2 regions of the Micromonospora sp. NPDC049359 genome follow, and region 1 is predicted to be linked to the other one. Evidence: riboswitches for the same ligand, from Rfam matches in the RefSeq annotation. Region 1 holds a riboswitch; the other holds the start of a gene.

Region 1 (4,406 bases):
TGCCCGTGCAGTACGGCCAGCCGTAGTTGCCGGGGGTCACGACGTTCCACTCGACCAGACCCCGCGGGCCCCGGTCCGGGTTGTTCGAGTTGGCGTCCGGCCCGTAGTCACCGACGTACAGCGTGTCGGTCTTCGGGTCGGTGCCGATCCGGAACGGGTTGCGGAAGCCCATCGCGTAGATCTCGGGACGGGTCTTCTCGGTGCCGGCCGGGAAGAGGTTGCCGGACGGAACGGTGTACGTCCCGTTGTCCTCCGGGTGGATCCGGAGCACCTTGCCGCGCAGGTCGTTCGTGTTGGCCGACGTGCGCTGCGAGTCGTAGTCCTGGCGACCCGGACGCTCGTCGAGCGGCGCGTACGCGTTCGACTCGAACGGGTTGGTGTTGTCACCGGTGGCCAGGTACAGGTTGCCGGCGCTGTCGAAGGTCATGCTGCCGCCCGCGTGGCAGCAGGTGTTGCGCTGGGTGTCGACCCGCAGCACCTGTTTCTCGCTCGCCAGGTCGATGGTGTCGCCGGTCACGGTGAACCGGGACAGCAGGTTGCGCGTGACGTTGTCGTTCGGGGCGTAGTAGAGATACACCCACTTGTTGGTGGCGAAGTCCGGGTCGAGCCGGATGCCGATCAGGCCGTCCTCGTTGCCGGTGAAGACGTCCAGGTCGACGGCGGTGACGGTGTTGCCGGTGTCCGGCTTGATGATCTGCACCCGACCGTCGCGCTCGATGTAGAAGACCCGCCCGTCGGGGGCGATGTCCAGCTCCATCGGGTTGCTGGTGTTGCTGTCCAGCGTGACCTTCTCGAAGTTGGAGGTCTTCGACGCGCCGCAGTCGGCGTCGACCACGCCGGCCGCCGTCTGGATGCCGCCGAGCAGGTGCTTGAGGAACTCGGGCTCGGCGTACGACTCACGGGTGTGCCCGCCGCCGGTGTACCAGGAGCGGCCACCGTCGAAGTCCTGGCACCACGCCGTCGGGTGGTCGGCGCCCATCGCGCCGGCGCCCGGGGTGTAGCTCTTCTCGTCCAGGCTGGCCAGGACGTGCACGTCCGACCGGGGGTTGGTCTGGAAGTTGTACCACTCGTCGAACCGGGACCAGCGTTCCGGCAGTCCGGCGGTGGACGGGTGGGCCGGGTCCTCCACCTTGACGGTGGCCTGCTGGTTCTGCGGGTGGTTGGCGAAGTACGCGCCGACCAGGTCGCCGTACCAGGCCCAGCTGTACTCGGTGTCCGAGGCGGCGTGGACGCCGACGTAACCGCCGCCGGCCTTCACGTACCGCTCGAAGGCCGCCTGCTGGTCGGCGTTGAGAACGTCACCGGTGGTGGAGAGCCAGATCACGGCCTTGTACTTGGCGAGGTTGGCGTCGCTGAACGCGGCACCGTCCTCGGTGGTGTCCACCGTGAAGCCGTTGGTGGCGCCGAGCTGCTGGATGGCGGCGATGCCGGTGGGGATGGCGTCGTGCCGGAAGCCGGCGGTCTTCGAGAAGATCAGGACGGAGTAGGGGTCGGCCGCAGCGGCCTTCGGCGCGTTCGGCGCCGCCTGGGAGAGCGGAGCCGCGACAGGCACGTCTCGCGCGGGGATCTGTGCTCCGGTCGGAGCCGCCTGCGCCGGGGACCCGATGAGGGCCGTCGACGTCAGGGCGAGGGACAACAGGGTAGCGGTGAGTGGTAAACGGGCACGACGAGAACGGGACACGCCGCCTCCAATGTCGCGGTGGACAGGGATCGCGGGGCCGGCTCGCCGAAGACCGTCCCAGATGGAGCCGGTGGGGACGCCGTGCCAGGGCGTCCACGCCGGCATTTTGTCGAATCGCTGAACAAATTAGTTCTGCTGCATCGATGTCCGGCAAGATGCCGGCGGGTAACGGTTCTGCAACGGCGGGCGACATTCCGAACAGGACAGGAGAAAGCACCCCGATCGATACGCCGCCTCGGGTCGATGACCCACCCTTGGCAGCGGAGGCCGAACTGTCGTACGGTGACACGCAAGTAACCCACGGGAGCCCGGTGTACCGGGCTGAGAGGGGGGCTGACAGCCCCCGACCGTCGAACCTGATCCGGGTAATGCCGGCGCAGGGAGGAGCGTTGCCGTGCCGTCCCTTGGACGACTGCATCTGATCACCGACACCCGACCCGGGCGCGATCCCCTCACCGTGGTCCGGGCCGCCCTCGCGGCGGCCCACGCCGACCTCGTCGTGCAGGTCCGGGTCCAGGACTCCGCCACCGACCGCGAGGCGTACGACCTGGCCGCCCGGGTGCTCGCGCTGTGCGCGCCGTACGGGGCGACGTGCCTGATCAACGACCGACTGCACGTGGCGCTGGCGGTCGACGCCGCCGGTGGACACGTCGGCGCCGACGACCTGCCGGTCGCCGCGGCCCGGCACGTGCTCGGCCCCACCGGCGTGCTGGGCGTCACCGCCCGCGAGCCGCGCGGCGCGGTCGAGGCGGTCGTCGCCGGGGCCACCTACCTCGGCGTCGGCCCGTGCCACGCCACCAGCACCAAGTCCGGCCTGCCCGACCCCATCGGGGCAGTCGGGGTACGCGACGTCGTCGACGCCGTCGACGTGCCGGTCATCGCGATCGGGGGAGTGACCGCCGACCGGGTGCCGGCGCTGCGCGCCGCCGGGGCGTACGGGGTGGCCGTGGTCGGGGCGGTCTCCTCGGCCGCCGATCCGGGACGGGCTACCACCGACCTGCTGCGGGCGCTGGCGTGACCCGCGCCGACGTGGCGGTGGTGGGCGCGGGCCCGATCGGGCTGGCGATCGCGTGGCGCTGTGCCACCCGTGGCCTGCGCGTCGAGGTGCACGACCCGACGCCCGGGTCGGGGGCGTCGGCCGTCGCCGCCGGGATGCTCTCCCCGGTCGCCGAGGCGTACTTCGGGGAACGGCGACTGACCGAGCTGCTGGTGGCCTCCGCCGCGCGTTGGCCCGCGTTCGCCGCCGAACTGACCGACGCCAGCGACGCCACGATCGGCTACCGGACCGAGGGCACCCTGATGGTCGGGCTGACCGGCGACGACCTGGCCGAGGCCCGCCGGCTGTGGGCGTACCAACAGGGTCTGGATCTGCCGGTGACGGCGCTGCGCCCCACTGAGCTGCGCGACCGCGAGCCGGCGCTCGCGCCCCGGGTTCGCGGCGGCGCGTTCGCGCCCACCGACCACCAGGTCGATCCCCGGCGGCTGGTGCCGGCGCTGCGCACGGCCGCGCGGCGGGCCGGCGCGGCGTTCGTGCCGCGGCCGGTCCGGCGATTGTCCGAGGTGGAGGCCGGAGTCACGGTGGTCGCGGCCGGTTGCGGCGCCGCCGCCCTCACCGGCCTGCCGGTTCGGCCGGTGAAGGGCCAGATCCTCCGGCTGCGCGCGCCCGGCGGCGTCGCGCCGGGCTTCCGGCACGTGATCCGGGGGTACGCCGACGGCGAGCACGTCTACCTGGTGCCCCGCACCGACGGCGAGGTGGTGCTCGGCGCGACGGTCGAGGAGCGGTCGGACACCACCGTCACCGCCGGCGCGGTGCAGCGGCTGCTGCGCGCCGGGGTCGACCTGCTGCCCGAACTGACCGAGTACGACCTGGTGGAGGCCGTCGCCGGGCTGCGGCCCGGTACCCCGGACAACGCGCCGATCCTCGGGCCGCTGCCCGGCCGGCCGGACGTGCTGGCCGCCACCGGGCACCACCGGCACGGCATCGTCCTGACCCCGGTCACCGCCGAGGCGATCACCGAACTGGTGCTCACCGGAACGCCCGACCCGCTGCTCACCGGCTTCGGCGCCGACCGGTTCGCCGGCCCGAGAAGCAGTTTCGAGGAGGAGTGATGGAGCTGACGGTGAACGGAGCCGGGCGCAGCGTCCCCGGCGGTGTGTCGGTGGCCGACCTGGTCCAAGACGTCGCGCCGCACCAGCGTGGCGTCGCGGTCGCGGTCAACGGCGAGGTGGTGCCCCGGGCCGGCTGGCCGGCCACGGAGCTGCGCGACGGCGACCAGGTCGAGGTGCTCACCGCCGCGCAGGGCGGGTGAGCGGCGTGCCGTTCGAACTGGGTGGGGAGAGGTTCGGCTCGCGGTTGATCCTCGGCACCGGCGGGGCCGCGAACCTGCACGTGCTGGAGCAGGCGATCCGGGCGTCCGGCACGGAACTCGTCACGCTGGCACTGCGCCGGGTGGACACCGCCCCGGGCACCGGAGGCGGGCTGCTGGACCTGCTGGACCGGTGCGGCGTACGGCTGCTGCCGAACACGGCCGGCTGCCACACCGCGGCCGAGGCGGTGAAGGTGGCCCGGCTGGCGCGCGACGCGTTCGATACCGACTGGGTGAAGCTGGAGGTGATCGGCGACGAGCGGACGCTGCTGCCCGACGGGGTGGAGCTGCTCCGCGCCGCCGAGGAACTCGTCGCCGACGGTTTCACGGTGCTGCCGTACACCAGCGACGACCCGGTG
Region 2 (4,406 bases), on a different contig from region 1:
CCGGTGCCGAAGGCGTGCACCACCCCGTCGGCGCGTACCGCCTCGGCGATCAGGTCGGCGGCCCGGCCCACGGCCTCGGCCTGGCTGGCGGCCACCCGGGACATCGTCTCGGTCACCACCCTCAGGTAGTCCCCGGCGCTCACCGTCATATGTCCTCCGTCCGTCTGTTGCGGGCGAACCACCGCACCGCGAAGTCGACCGTCGCCCGCTGGCGTACCAGCCTCGCCGTCCCGGCGCCCACCGGGCCGACGCGGACCACCGTCGTGGCGTCGAGGTCCCGGCCCAGCGCGCCGAAGTCGCTTCCGTCGAGCCGGACGTCCTGCCACCACACCCATTCCCGGCCGCCGTCGGCGGTCCGCACCGCCGCGCCCAGTCGCTCGCGGACCAGGGCGGGACGGCGGTACTCGGCCAGGTGCAGCGAGGTGTTGACGCTGTGGTCGACTCCGAGCAGCAGCACGTCGGCGTCCAGGTCGTAGAGCCGGGCCAGCGGCGAGCCCTCGCCGAGCATGTCGGCCAGTTCGTGCCCCGCCACCACCTGCCCGGCCGACGGGCCGAGCGCCGCGAACGACACCTGGGGGTGCGTGCTGCGCAGCGCCCCCGGCCAGCAGCGGACCGTCTCGGCGAGGACGCCCATGTAGCGGCTCGGCGTGACCGCCGGGTCGAAGCCGGGCATCTCGGCGCGGATCAGCGGCCACCAGTCCACCGGCACCGGCGGGTTGCGCCACTGCGCGGGGTCGCTGTTGTCGGGGGTGTGGGTGGGTACCACGATCGTGCCGTCCGGGCCGAGCGCGTCACGCAGCGCCAGCGCCAGCGCCTGCGGTCCGCCGCAGACGTAGCCCAGCGGGCGCATCCCGGCGTGCACCAGCACCGTCGATCCGGGGCGTACGCCCAGCAGGCGGAGCTGCGCGGCGATCGACCGACGGGTGCCCGGCCCGCCGACGGGCACGGTCACAGCTCTCCCCCGCCCGGCACGGCTCAGGCCGTCCCGGCGACCCGCGCCAGGACCGCCTCGGCCAGCGCGGCGGGCGCGGCGTCCGGGATCCAGTGGGTCACCCCGGCCAGGGGTACGAAGCGATAGTCGCCGGTGACGTTGGCGGCGCACGCCTCGGCGGCGGTCCGGCCGATCGCGACGTCCCGGTCGCTCCACACGTAGGTGGTCGGTACGGCGACCGGGGCCACGGCGGCCAGGTCGGCGCGGGACATCGCCCGGTACCAGTTCAGGGCGGCGGTGAGCGCGCCCGGCTCGCGCATCGGGTCGGCGTAGCGGTTCACCCGGGTGGCGTCGCCCACCCCGCCCAGCAGCTTGCGCAGCGCCGTCGCGTGCCACGCGAGCAGCACCTTCTCGGCCTTGCCCGGCTTGCGGAACAGCGCGATGTACGACGACCGGGCCTTCTGCTGGCCGTCCGTGGCGAGTGCGTGTGCCATGGCCGCCGGGTGCGGCACCGACACCGCCGTCAACGTACGGACCCGCTGCGGGTGCGCGGCGGCCACCGCCCAGGCCACGACCGCGCCCCAGTCGTGGCCGACGAGGTGCACGGCGTCCAGGCCGAGCGCGTCGAGCACCGCGACCGCGTCGGCGACCAGTTCGGGAATCCGGTACCCCGCCACCTCGGCGGGGCGCGCGCCCGGCGAGTAGCCCCGCTGGTCGAGGGCGTACGTGCGCAGTCCGGCGGCGTGCAACGGCGGCACGACCTCGTCCCACTCGCCGCTGTGCTGCGGAAACCCGTGCAGCAGCAGGACGGGGACGCCGTCGGACGGGCCGCCGGTGCGTACCTCGAATGTCAGACCCCGCGCGTCGACCTGCATGATCGTCAGCCTACCCAGCCGTCGTCGCGCCGACCCGGATGCGCCGGCCGCGGGAACGCCCTGCTGGGCTGTTACCCCTGGTCGGTGCTAGCGTCAGCGAGACAACTTCACATCCGACAGGGGAGCGCACAGCGCTGAGAGTGCGGGCACGCCCGCAGACCCTCGAACCTGATCTGGGTAATGCCAGCGCAGGGAGTTCGGTCGACCTCCAGCCGCGCCGTGGGTCCGGTGCCACCGGACGCGCGGCGTGCGTCTTCTCCTGGTTCGTTTCACTGAACTGGGAGCACAGCATGGACAACACCACCAGCCGTTGGCGCACGATCGACATCGTGGTCGCCTCGGTGATCGCGGTCGCCTTCGGCGTCATCTTCTGGGCCTGGGGCCTGGTCTGGAGCGCCACCGAGGGCGCGTTCGCCTTCTTCCCGCCGGCCCAGACGCTGATCTACGGCGTGTGGCTGATGCCGGCCGTGGTCGGCGGGCTGGTCATCCGCAAGCCCGGCGCCGCGCTCTACTGCGAGACGGTGGCCGCCGTCGTGTCCGCGCTGCTGGGCAGCCAGTGGGCCGGCACGGTCATCCCGCAGGGCATCGTGCAGGGCATCGGGGCCGAGCTGGCGTTCGCCGCGTTCCGGTACCGGTCGTACCGGCTGCCGACCGCCGTGCTGGCCGGCGCGCTGACCGGCCTCAGCGCGGCCCTGTTCGACTTCTTCGTCTGGAACGCCGAGTACGCGCTGGGCGACTACCGCATCCCGTACGCGCTGCTCACCATCGTCAGCGCCACGATCATCGCAGGTGTCGGCGGCTGGGCCCTGACCCGCGCCCTGGCCAACACCGGCGCCCTGGACCGCCTCCCATCAGGCCGAACCCGCGCGCTGGTCTGACCCTGTCCCGTCCGACCCTGTCCCGTCCGACCCTGTCCCGTCCGACCCTGCCTCGTTGATCAAGAGGTTCGCGTCACCACGAGGCGGAATTCTGACGCGAACCTCTTGATCAACAGCGTGTGGGGAACCGGGAGGAGGGGTTGTGGGGGTACTGCTGCGGGGTTTTGGGTGGCGGCACGCCGGGCGGCGGGCCTGGGCGCTGCGCGGGGTGGATCTCCGAGTGGAGGACGGCGAGCGGGTGCTGCTGCTCGGGCCCTCGGGAGCCGGCAAGAGCACCCTGCTCAGCGCACTGGCCGGGCTGCTGCCGGACGATTCCGGTGAGCAGGAGGGCACCGTCGAGATCGACGGGCTCGACCCGCGCAAGGGCCGGGAGCGGGTCGGCATCGTCTTTCAGGACCCGCAGTCCCAGTTGGTCATGGCACGCAGCGGCGACGACGTCGCGTTCGGGTTGGAGAACCGGGGCGTACCCGCGGACGAGATCTGGCCGCGCGTCGACGAGGCGCTGCGGCGCGTCGGCTTCCCGTACCCCCGCGACCGCAACACGGCCGCCCTCTCCGGCGGCGAACAGCAGCGCCTCGCCCTGGCCGGCGCGTTGGCGCTGCGGCCCAGCCTGCTGCTGCTCGACGAGCCGACCGCCAACCTCGATCCGGACGGCGCCACCCTGGTCCGGGGCGCCGTGTCGGGCGCGCTGGACGCCGACACCACCCTGATCCTCGTCGAACACCGGGTGGCTGAGGCGTTGCCCCTGGTCGACCGGGTGGTCGTCCTGGAGCCCGGCGGCGGCATCCGCGCGGACGGGCCACCCGACGCGGTCTTCGCCACGCACGGCGACGCCCTCGCCGCCGAGGGCGTCTGGGTGCCCGGTCACCCCATCGCGCCGCGCCGGGCCACCGCCGCCGCCGGCGACGTGCTGCTCACCGCCGACCGGCTCGGCCTGCCGTCGCGGCTGGGCCCCACCGATCTGGCGGTACGCGCCGGAGAGGCCCTCGCCGTACGAGGACCGAACGGCGCCGGCAAGTCCACCCTGGCGCTGCTGCTCGGCGGGCTGCTCAAACCGGGTACCGGCCGGGTCACCGCCTCGGCCGAGCTGGCCGACGCCGACCATCGCACTCCCCCGCACCGCTGGCGCGCCCCCACGCTGGCGCGGCGCATCGGGTCGGTCTTTCAGGACCCGGAGCACCAGTTCGTCACCGGCACCGTCTTCGACGAGCTGGCGCTCGGCCCACGCCGGACGGGTCAACCCGAGGCAGCGGTCAAGGCGACGGTGGCCGGGCTACTCGAGCGGTTACGACTGACCCGGCTCGCGGCGGCCAACCCGTACACCCTCTCCGGTGGGGAGGCGCGACGCCTCAGCGTGGCGACGGCCCTGGCCACCGCGCCACGCCTGCTGATCTGCGACGAACCCACCTTCGGCCAGGACCGGCGGACCTGGGGCGAGCTGGTCGACCTCTTCGCCGACCTGCGCGACGCCGGGCACGGCGTCGTCAGCGTCACCCACGACCCGGACTTCGTCGCCGCGCTCGCCGACCGCACCGTCACCCTGGAGCGGTCGTGAGCGCGGCGGCGCGCAACCGTCACCTCGGAGCGATCGTGAACGCGGCGACGCGCCGCTACCGACGCCGCAGCGCCGAACAGGAGCCACGCCGATGATCAGCATCGAGCCGGTCGCCCGGCCCGGAGCGCCGTTGGCCCGCCGCAATCCGGTGGCGAAGCTCGCCGCCG

Evidence for each region. Region 1 has a riboswitch for thiamine pyrophosphate ahead of thiE (thiamine phosphate synthase). Riboswitches for the same ligand answer to the same signal wherever they lie in the genome.
Region 2: linked by a shared signal. The riboswitch ahead of ACIBTX_RS29600 (ECF transporter S component) and the one ahead of thiE (thiamine phosphate synthase) in region 1 are both predicted to bind thiamine pyrophosphate.

Annotation. Positions count from the first base shown of each region.
Region 1 is NZ_JBITMW010000008.1:310,835-315,240, reverse strand. It holds gene ACIBTX_RS20450 (ThuA domain-containing protein) at 1-1,681, opposite strand, end outside; TPP riboswitch at 1,972-2,081, shown strand; gene thiE (thiamine phosphate synthase) at 2,076-2,699, shown strand; gene thiO (glycine oxidase ThiO) at 2,696-3,790, shown strand; gene thiS (sulfur carrier protein ThiS) at 3,790-3,990, shown strand; gene ACIBTX_RS20430 (thiazole synthase) at 3,987-4,406, shown strand, end outside.
Region 2 is NZ_JBITMW010000016.1:90,803-95,208, reverse strand. It holds gene ACIBTX_RS29615 (sugar isomerase domain-containing protein) at 1-149, opposite strand, end outside; gene ACIBTX_RS29610 (aminoglycoside N(3)-acetyltransferase) at 146-952, opposite strand; gene ACIBTX_RS29605 (alpha/beta fold hydrolase) at 976-1,806, opposite strand; TPP riboswitch at 1,915-2,019, shown strand; gene ACIBTX_RS29600 (ECF transporter S component) at 2,097-2,684, shown strand; gene ACIBTX_RS29595 (ABC transporter ATP-binding protein) at 2,827-4,239, shown strand; gene ACIBTX_RS29590 (energy-coupling factor transporter transmembrane component T) at 4,331-4,406, shown strand, end outside.